4 regions of the Streptomyces sp. NPDC029041 genome follow, and region 2 is predicted to be linked to each of the others. Evidence: riboswitches for the same ligand, from Rfam matches in the RefSeq annotation. Region 2 holds a riboswitch; each other region holds the start of a gene.

Region 1 (2,192 bases), on a different contig from region 2:
GCCGTGGCCGAGAGAATCCTCGCCGACGAGGGAGTCGGCGCGTGGCGCACCTGTGGACTGCTCTCCGGCCTCGAGCAGGGCAAGGGGTCCGGCTCCGGTTCGTCCGACGCGTCCGACTCGTCCGGCGAGGTGGACTCGCCCGGCCTGCTCGACTCGCTCGGCTCGTCCCCTTCGGACACTTCCTCGCCCTCTCCTGACGCGTCGTCCACCTCGAAGGATGAAAGCGTCAAGCCGGACAAGTCGACCGAATCCCCCGACTCGTCGCGGGAGCGGCGGTCCGACGGCTCCTCCCCGGACGCCTCCAAGAGCGACAAGGCCGACAACGCCCGGCAGGGTGACGGCTCCTCGCGACCGGCCGACAGCGGCTCCGGCCGTCATCGCGGCCCCAGTGCCGACGAAACCGGCGACCCCGACGGCGCCGGTGCGGAGAAGTCCACGGGGCGTCACTCCGCGCCCGCCGAAGAGAGTTCCGGCGATACGTCCGAAGGTGCCTACATCGTGGGTATCGGCGACAGCCTCTGGTCCATCGCCGACGCCCTTCGTGTCGACGGGGGGTGGCACGCGCTCTACGAGGGCAACGAGAAGGAGGTCGGAGCCGACCCGGACCTCATCCTCCCCGGTCAGGCGCTCACGGTCGAGGGCGAAGCGGACGAGAAGTAGCCGTTCGGACAGTACGGAAACGGCAACCGAAGTCGCCCCGAAACCGGGTGAGTTCACGTCATGTTTCGCGGCTGATGTCCCGTTTTGGGCCCGTGAGAGATAGATCTCAGAAGCCTTGATCGTCTTTGAAATTCCGCGGATCTCGTGTCTACGGTCGAGACCGCTCGCCACCGCGAGCCCCGGCTGCCGCAACGCCGAATCCTGCCAGCGGCCGCACGGGAACAGTCGTCGCGTCAAGCGCCGTAGGCAGGAGCGGGGGACCCAAGGTAGGTGCCCGACCGGCCGGTTGTGCCGGAAGGGCTTGGGGTGAAGCCGCGTCCCGTCAGGGACGTGGCCGGGCAACTCAACCGGCCCGAACCCGACAGCTCACCTCGCAGGCGTCGGTGAGGGGATCCATCCATGCTGTTTTCCGGCAAGGGCACGCACCGCCGTCCGTCCAAGGCCACCCGGGCCATCGCCATCGCCGGTGTCACCGGCGCCGCCGTCGCCGCCCCGCTGATGGCGGCCGGCAACGCGTCCGCCGCCACCACCTCCGAGTGGGACGCGGTCGCCCAGTGCGAGTCCGGCGGCAACTGGTCCATCAACACCGGCAACGGCTACTACGGCGGTCTGCAGTTCTCCGCCTCCACCTGGTCCGGCTACGGCGGCACCCAGTACGCCTCCACCGCCGACCAGGCCACCAAGGCCCAGCAGATCGAGATTGCCGAGAAGGTCCTGGCGAGCCAGGGCAAGGGCGCCTGGCCGGTCTGCGGCAAGGGCCTGTCGGGTGCCTCCACCGGGGGCGGCTCCTCGAGCGACTCCGGCAGCTCCTCGCAGCAGCAGAGCACCGAGACCCGCGAGACCCAGCAGCAGCCGGCCTCCCGCTCGGACGAGCGCCCGGCGGCCAAGAAGACCGTCACCACCCCGACCGGCAAGAAGGTCAAGAAGGGCGACGGCGAGTACAAGGTCGTCAAGGGTGACACCCTCGGCTCGATCGCCGCGGACAAGAAGGTCAAGGGCGGCTGGGAGAAGCTGTTCGAGCTGAACAAGGACATCGTCGAGGACGCCGACCTCATCTACCCGGGCCAGCAGCTGCACCTGAAGTAAGCAGCGGCCCACCCGGACCCTCCCGGGTCCACCCGCTCCCCGCCCCGGTGCGTCATCCCCCGTACGCACCGGGGCGGGGTTTTTTCGGCAACCGTCTTTGTTCCGTTCGGAAACAATTTACGCTCGGTTCTGTCCATGGGGTGGGCGACCCGGTGGCCGATCGCCCCGAGCCGGTTAGGCTCATGTCGCGAGCCACCGGGCCCGCACCTCGCCGGGTCCGCGCGACCCGCGTACCGCGTCACATGAAGAAGGAGATGCTCGTGCCGTCCATCGACGTCGTCGTAGCCCGGGAAATCCTGGACTCCCGAGGCAACCCCACGGTCGAGGTCGAGGTCGGCCTCGACGACGGCAGCACCGGTCGTGCCGCCGTCCCGTCCGGCGCCTCCACGGGCGCCTTCGAGGCCATCGAGCTCCGCGACGGCGACTCGAACCGCTACCTCGGCAAG
Region 2 (2,192 bases):
GGGTGAGGCCGGAGCAGTCGTACGAGCCGGGCCCGACCGCGCCCCACACGTACGGCTTGCCGATCTGGGCGCGGGCGAAGGTGAGCGCCTTGTCGGCCTTGGTGGCGTAGGAGGAGTCGGCCGGGGCCGTCGGGGTGGACGAGCCGGAGGCCGTCGACCCCGTCGATCCGGAGGGGGAGGACCCGCCGTCCTGCTGCCGGGCGGCCTCCTCCTGAGCCTTCTGCTGCGCCGCCTGCTGCCGGGCCAGCTCGTCGGCCTTGCGGGCGGCCTCGGCCCGCTTCTCCTGCTCGATCGCCGCGAGCCGGGCCTTCTCCTCGGCGGTCAGCTTCGTCATCAGTTCGCGCGCGTCGGCGAGCTTGCGCTGGACGGTGGCCTTGGCCGTCTTCAGGTCGCCCTGCGACTCGGTGAGCGTCTCGAGGCTCTCGGTGGCCTCCTGGCGCTTCTTCATCGTCTCGGACTGCTGCGTGATGTAGTCGTCGACCGCGACCTTCTGGCGGCCGGTCATCCGGTCCATCAGCTGCGTCTGGTCGAAGTAGTCCTGCGGGGTGTCCGCGAGCAGGAACGTCGCCGTGTCCGGGGCGGCGGCACCGGTGCGGTACTGGGCGGAGGCGAAGGAACCCAGTTCCTCGCGCGCCTCGTTGAGCTTCTGGGTGCGCTGGGCGACGTCGTCGAGGAGGGTGTCGACGCGCTTGCGCTGCTTCGCGGTCTTCTCCTTGGCCGCGTTGTACTTGTCGGTCGCCGACTCGGCCTGGCGGTACAGGTCGCCGACCTTCTTCTCGACTTCCTCCAGGCTGGGCTTGTCGTCGGCCTCGGGGGCGGCGTTGGCCGACTGGGACAGCAGGGCCACGGAGGTGAGGGCCGCCGTTGCGAGGGCGGGGGTCCGTATGCCTGCCATGCGCGTACCCGTAGGACGCGACTTGCGGTGCGACGCCAAGGGAGGCGACTCCTTCCATGTTCCGCCTACCGGGTTAGCTGTCGGGTTCGGGCGGGTGGTTCGGAAGGTTTGCCCTACGGCCTTCTCCGCACAGGGAGTCGGGCCGATTCACCCCAGGTTCACGGTTGGGTCCCCGGCTCCGGCTGCCGCTGCGGCACGCCGGACTCGGCGGAGGCCGCGCGGCCCGGCGACGTTCGCCGGTGGGGGTCATGCGGCCCGGTCGCACCGTAGCCAACTCGTGTGGCCCCTGTGAAGGTTGATGGGTGATATGCCCGATACATTTTCGTGACCTTATTCCTGAGCGTTGCCGAGAGTGAACGATCAAGGGGGATTGAGTGGGAAAAGTCCCCACTTGCCAGGTGGGTAGCAGGGCGTGATCGCGCCGTCATGGAGGGCGACAACGCGCCACCGGGCGGTCGGCGGGGCCCCGGGCGCGCGGCGATGTTCTCAGGGCGGCGGCGGGCTGTCAGTGGGGCGCCCTAGACTCGGAGAGCGATGAGCAGCCTCTTTGACGACAGCTTCCTGGCGAACCTCCAGGCCCAGCGGGGCCCCGCGGACGAGCCCCCGCCGCCGCCCGAGGACGATCAGGTTCCGGAGCCGATCCCGGACGATCTGTTCGGCGGGAAGTTCGACGTGCCGCCGGACCGGGACGCCTACTACCGGGACGGAGCCCCCCGCCCGGTGGTGGACACCGCCACCCTCCTGGAGGGGCTGAACGACAACCAGCGCGCCGCCGTCGTCCACTCCGGCTCCCCGCTGCTCATCGTGGCCGGCGCCGGCTCCGGCAAGACCCGCGTGCTCACGCACCGCATCGCCCACCTGCTCGCCGAGCGGGACGTGCACCCGGGCCAGATCCTCGCGATCACCTTCACCAACAAGGCCGCCGGTGAGATGAAGGAGCGCGTCGAGCAGCTCGTCGGCCCCCGCGCGAACGCCATGTGGGTCATGACCTTCCACAGCGCGTGCGTGCGCATCCTGCGCCGGGAGAGCAAGAAGCTCGGCTTCACCTCGTCCTTCTCGATCTACGACGCCGCCGACTCCAAGCGCCTGATGGCCCTGGTCTGCCGTGATCTGGACCTCGACCCCAAGCGCTTCCCGCCGAAGTCCTTCAGCGCCAAGATCAGCAACCTGAAGAACGAGCTGATCGACGAGGAGGACTTCGCCGCCCAGGCGACCGACGGCTTCGAGAAGACCCTCGCCCAGGCCTACGCCATGTACCAGTCGCGGCTGCGCGAGGCGAACGCCCTCGACTTCGACG
Region 3 (2,192 bases), on a different contig from region 2:
CGTCCGGGAGTATCTGTGGGAGCAGCTCGACGGACTCCTCTCCGGTGCGCCGATCGACTACGTGAAGTGGGACTTCAACCGCTGCTTCACGGACGCCGGCTGGCCGGACGACGGCTACCCGCAGCGGCTCTGGGTCGACCACGTGCAGGGCCTGTACGCCCTGCTGGACCGCCTGAGGGCGGCTCACCCGGGGGTGGCCTTCGAGTCCTGCTCGGGCGGCGGCGGACGGATCGACCTCGGTGTGCTGAGCCGCACGGACCAGGTGTGGACCTCCGACAACACCGACCCCCTCGACCGGCTCGCCATCCAGCACGGCTTCAGCCAGATCCATCCGGCCCGGGTCATGGCCGCCTGGGTCACCGACAGTCCGAACGCCATGCTCAACCACCGGGCCAGCTCGCTGCGGTTCCGGTTCGTCAGCGCCATGGCCGGGGTGCTCGGGGTCGGGGGTGACCTCACGAAGTGGACGCCGGAGGAGCTCGCCGAGGCGGCGGAGTGGGTGAGGCTCTACAAGGAGATCCGGCCCGTGGTGCAGCGGGGCGACCAGTACCGGCTGCGGCCTCCGGAGGGCGGGCTGAGCGCCGTGCAGTACGTCCTCGGCGAGGAGGCCGTCGTCTTCGCCTGGCTCCAGGCGCAGCGCTACGGCGAGCCCGTTCCGGCGCTCCGGCTGCGCGGCTTGGACCCGACGGAATCGTATGAATGCCTCGAAACGGGCGAAGTTCACCAAGGGGCCGTGCTGCTTCATCACGGACTGCGGGTCGGTTTGCGCGGGGATCTGGACGCCGCGATCGTCCGCCTTAAGCGGAAGTAGTCATTGTGTCCGAATAGGGAATTTTAGCCGCTTAGGGATAACGTGCCCCGATCGTAAAGGAGATGAGGTCGGGGTGCGTGACCATCGTCATATTCGTGACGATGTGCTGTCGCCATGTTCACGTAATCCCCGCAATTTTCCAGGGCCATTGAGTGGAGCGGGGGATCGGCAATCCACGCTCGGTGACGGCACATGTGGCGACGCGTCAAGAAAAACACCGTCACGGGCAACCGCAAGCTTGTCCTATTGCGTCGTGGTCGCTTACGTTCCACACCAATCCGGACGGACGCCTAATCCTGCCGCCGCCCGGAGCCCGCACACACTGACCCGACGTACGGCAGGAGCGGGGGACCCACAGGTAAGACGCCTGTTCCGGTTCCCGGAACGGCTTGGGGTTAAGCCGCGCCACGGCGCGGCCGGGCATCTCCAGCCCGCACCCGACAGCTCACCTCGCAGGCGACGGAGAGGAATGCGCCATGCCCGCGAAGGGTAAGCACCGCCGCCCCAAGACCCAGCGTTTCACCCGCTCCATCGCCGTCGCCGGAACCGGCGGGGCCGCCCTCGCCCTGCCGCTCATGGGGGCCGCCGGCGCTCACGCCGCCACCCCGCAGTCGGCTCCGGAAAAGGCCGTCCAGTCCGCTCCGGCCGCCGGGGAAAAGGCCGCGGAAGAGGCCAACGGTTCCCGCACGTACACCGTGAAGGCCGGTGACTACCTCGCGAAGATCGCCGAGGATCAGCATGTCAGCGGTGGCTGGAAGAAGCTCTACGCGGACAACCGTGACGCCGTCGGCTCCGACCCGTCGCTGATCCACCCGGGCCTGAAGCTGTCGATCGGCAAGAAGGCGGCGAGCGCCCCGAAGGCCTCGGCCCCGAAGCCGTCAGCCGCCGATACGGCCCCGAAGGCGGAGGCGGAGACCGCCGCCAAGCCGGCGGCCGCCGAGAACAACTCCAGCGGCTTCACCCTCCCGGTGGCCGGCGCCACCGTCGGCACCCCGTACCACATGTCCGGCAGCATGTGGTCCAGCGGCTACCACACCGGCGTCGACTTCGTCGTCCCGACCGGCACCTCCCTCAAGGCCGTCGGCGCGGGCACGGTCGTGTCCGCCGGCTGGGGCGGCGCGTACGGCAACCAGGTCGTCATCAAGCTCGCCGACGGCTACTACGCCCAGTACGCCCACCTGTCCCAGCTCTCCGTCTCGGCCGGCCAGACCGTGACCGCCGGGCAGCAGGTCGGCCTGTCGGGCGCGACCGGCAACGTGACCGGACCGCACCTGCACTTCGAGATCCGCACCACGCCGGACTACGGCTCGGACGTGGACCCGGTCGCCTTCCTGCGCTCGCACGGCGTCTCCGTCGGCTGACCCACCGCAGACCACCTGCC
Region 4 (2,192 bases), on a different contig from region 2:
CCGACGCTGCCCGCGGTCCGGGTCGAGCGGCGCGAGCAGCTGTGGGGCGAGCCCATCAGCAAGGTGCTGCTGCGCCACCCCTACCTGACGGACGACGAGTTGGCGGCGACGGCCCGCTCGGTGGTCGGCTCGCTGGCGACGGTGACGATGTCGGGGCCCGGCACGGTCGAGCTCCAGCCGTGCGGGATCACCAAGGCGACGGGGCTGGCGCTGGCCGCCGAGCATCTGGGGCTGCGGCCGGCGGACACCATCGCCTTCGGCGACATGCCCAACGACATCCCGATGTTCGACTGGGCCGGTCACGGTGTCGCGATGGCCAACGCCCACCCCGAGCTGAAGGCCGTGGCCGACGAGGTCACCCTGTCGAACGAGGACGACGGCATCGCCGTCGTCCTCGAGCGACTGCTGGACGGGGCGGATCAGTACGGGCCGTTGACGTTGTCGATCGAGCCGTAGCGGGCCGCCGCGTAGTTGCAGGCCGCCGTGATGTTGGCGACCGGGTCGTACGGGTCCCACGACGTGCCGTCCACGTGGTAGGCCTGGAAGGTCGGGTCGATGGTCTGGAGCAGGCCCTTGGACGGCGTGCCCGCGGCGGCGTTGGAGTCCCAGTTGTTGATCGCCTGGGGGTTGCCGGACGACTCGCGCATGATGTTGCGGTAGATGCCGTCGTAGGACCCGGGGATCCCCTTCTGCGCCATGATGTCCAGCGCCTCGCGGATCCACCCGTCGAGGTTGTTCGCGTAGGTCTTCGCGGATGCCTGCGTGGCCTGGGCGACACCGCCGGCGGGCTTGGCGGGGGCGGACGACTTGGTCGCCGTCTTCTTCGGGGCGAGCGACTTGGTGGTCTTCACCTTGAGCTTCAGACCCGGGTGGATCAGCTTCGGGTTGTCGCCGACGGCGGCGCGGTTGTCCTTGTAGAGCTGCTTCCAGCCGCCCCGGACGTCGTACCGGTCCGCGATGCGGGCGAGCGAGTCGCCCTTGGTCACGGTGTACGTGAGGGACTTGGCGGGCTGGGCCGCCTGCTTCACGGACTGCGCGGCGGGGGCGCTCTGGGGCTCGGCGGCGCTCGCGTGCGTGGCCCCGAGGAGCGGAAGGGTCAGTGCGGCTCCACCGGTGCCGACGGCGACGATGCCTCGGGTCAGCGGGTTGGTTCTGGGGCGACGGTGCTTGCCTCGTCCGGCCATGGCGATGTTCCTCTCCGGCGCCTGCGAGGTGAGCTGTCGGGTTCGGGCCGGGAGGTGCCCGGCCGCCTACGGCACCGTGTGCCGTACGCGGCTTCACCCCGAGCCGTGCCGCTGTGCGGACCGGCGACTTACCTGGGTCCCCCGCTCCTGCCACGCGTGAGTGAGTTCGGTTCCTGTGGGGAGTCCGGGCGGCGGCAGGATTAGGCGTCCGCCGGACAGGGCCGGAACGTATGCGAGAGCACATGTCGGGAACAAGCACCTCAGTCACATATCGCGCGGTTGACCTTGGTCGGGGGCGTTTGGGCGACTTGATCCTTTGCGAGAGCCAAGGCTCAACTGGCTTTCACGGGAAGGCGGTAGGGGCTGGTGTGGGCACGGGGCGGAAAAGGGGAAGTAGTGATTCAACTCACTGATCACGAGCCCGTGGGGCAATTTCCGCCAAGGGGAATTCCACGACTCAACACGGCAAATCGTGCATAACTCGCTACCCTCGGGTAAGTCGATAAATATCTGTTCTTATAGGTTGATCGAAAACATAGCGGTCGTGATCGGATACCACCCGGCCTGTAACCACGGGCGCTGGCGGTGATCGAAACGTGACCGGATACGCTGACTCGAGTGAGGGCAGCGACCTATCGACAATCCGCGTAATCACCGGCAGACACAGCAGACAGGAGACCCCTCGTGACCGACGTCGGGCCGTTCGGGCTGAGCGTGCGGGACCAGGCTCTGGAAGCCGACGTCCAGGCCGGATTGACGGCTGTCGAGGAAGGCTTGCTCGAGGCCACCAAGAGTGAGGTGCCCTTCATCACGGAGGCCGCCCAGCACCTGGTGCGAGCCGGCGGCAAGCGGTTCCGCCCGCTGCTCGTGATGCTCTCCGCCCGGTTCGGTGACCGCCACGCGCCCGGGATCGTCCCGTCGGCGGTCGTCGTGGAGCTGACCCACCTCGCCACGCTCTACCACGACGACGTCATGGACGAGGCCGCCGTGCGCCGCGGCGTCCCGAGT

Evidence for each region. Region 2 has a riboswitch for cyclic di-AMP ahead of AB0F04_RS29635 (NlpC/P60 family protein). Riboswitches for the same ligand answer to the same signal wherever they lie in the genome.
Region 1: another riboswitch for cyclic di-AMP. It lies ahead of AB0F04_RS15790 (transglycosylase family protein); the one in region 2 lies ahead of AB0F04_RS29635 (NlpC/P60 family protein).
Region 3: another riboswitch for cyclic di-AMP. It lies ahead of AB0F04_RS01765 (LysM peptidoglycan-binding domain-containing M23 family metallopeptidase); the one in region 2 lies ahead of AB0F04_RS29635 (NlpC/P60 family protein).
Region 4: another riboswitch for cyclic di-AMP. It lies ahead of AB0F04_RS30535 (transglycosylase SLT domain-containing protein); the one in region 2 lies ahead of AB0F04_RS29635 (NlpC/P60 family protein).

Annotation. Positions count from the first base shown of each region.
Region 1 covers NZ_JBEZWO010000005.1:531,425-533,616, forward strand. The annotation lists gene AB0F04_RS15785 (transglycosylase family protein) at 1-660, shown strand, start outside; cyclic di-AMP (ydaO/yuaA leader) riboswitch at 889-1,055, shown strand; gene AB0F04_RS15790 (transglycosylase family protein) at 1,060-1,746, shown strand; gene eno (phosphopyruvate hydratase) at 2,007-2,192, shown strand, end outside.
Region 2 covers NZ_JBEZWO010000013.1:39,402-41,593, reverse strand. The annotation lists gene AB0F04_RS29635 (NlpC/P60 family protein) at 1-934, opposite strand, end outside; cyclic di-AMP (ydaO/yuaA leader) riboswitch at 943-1,115, opposite strand; gene pcrA (DNA helicase PcrA) at 1,430-2,192, shown strand, end outside.
Region 3 covers NZ_JBEZWO010000001.1:414,413-416,604, reverse strand. The annotation lists gene AB0F04_RS01770 (alpha-galactosidase) at 1-811, shown strand, start outside; cyclic di-AMP (ydaO/yuaA leader) riboswitch at 1,122-1,283, shown strand; gene AB0F04_RS01765 (LysM peptidoglycan-binding domain-containing M23 family metallopeptidase) at 1,288-2,172, shown strand.
Region 4 covers NZ_JBEZWO010000014.1:11,390-13,581, reverse strand. The annotation lists gene AB0F04_RS30540 (Cof-type HAD-IIB family hydrolase) at 1-456, shown strand, start outside; gene AB0F04_RS30535 (transglycosylase SLT domain-containing protein) at 420-1,184, opposite strand; cyclic di-AMP (ydaO/yuaA leader) riboswitch at 1,188-1,357, opposite strand; gene AB0F04_RS30530 (polyprenyl synthetase family protein) at 1,869-2,192, shown strand, end outside.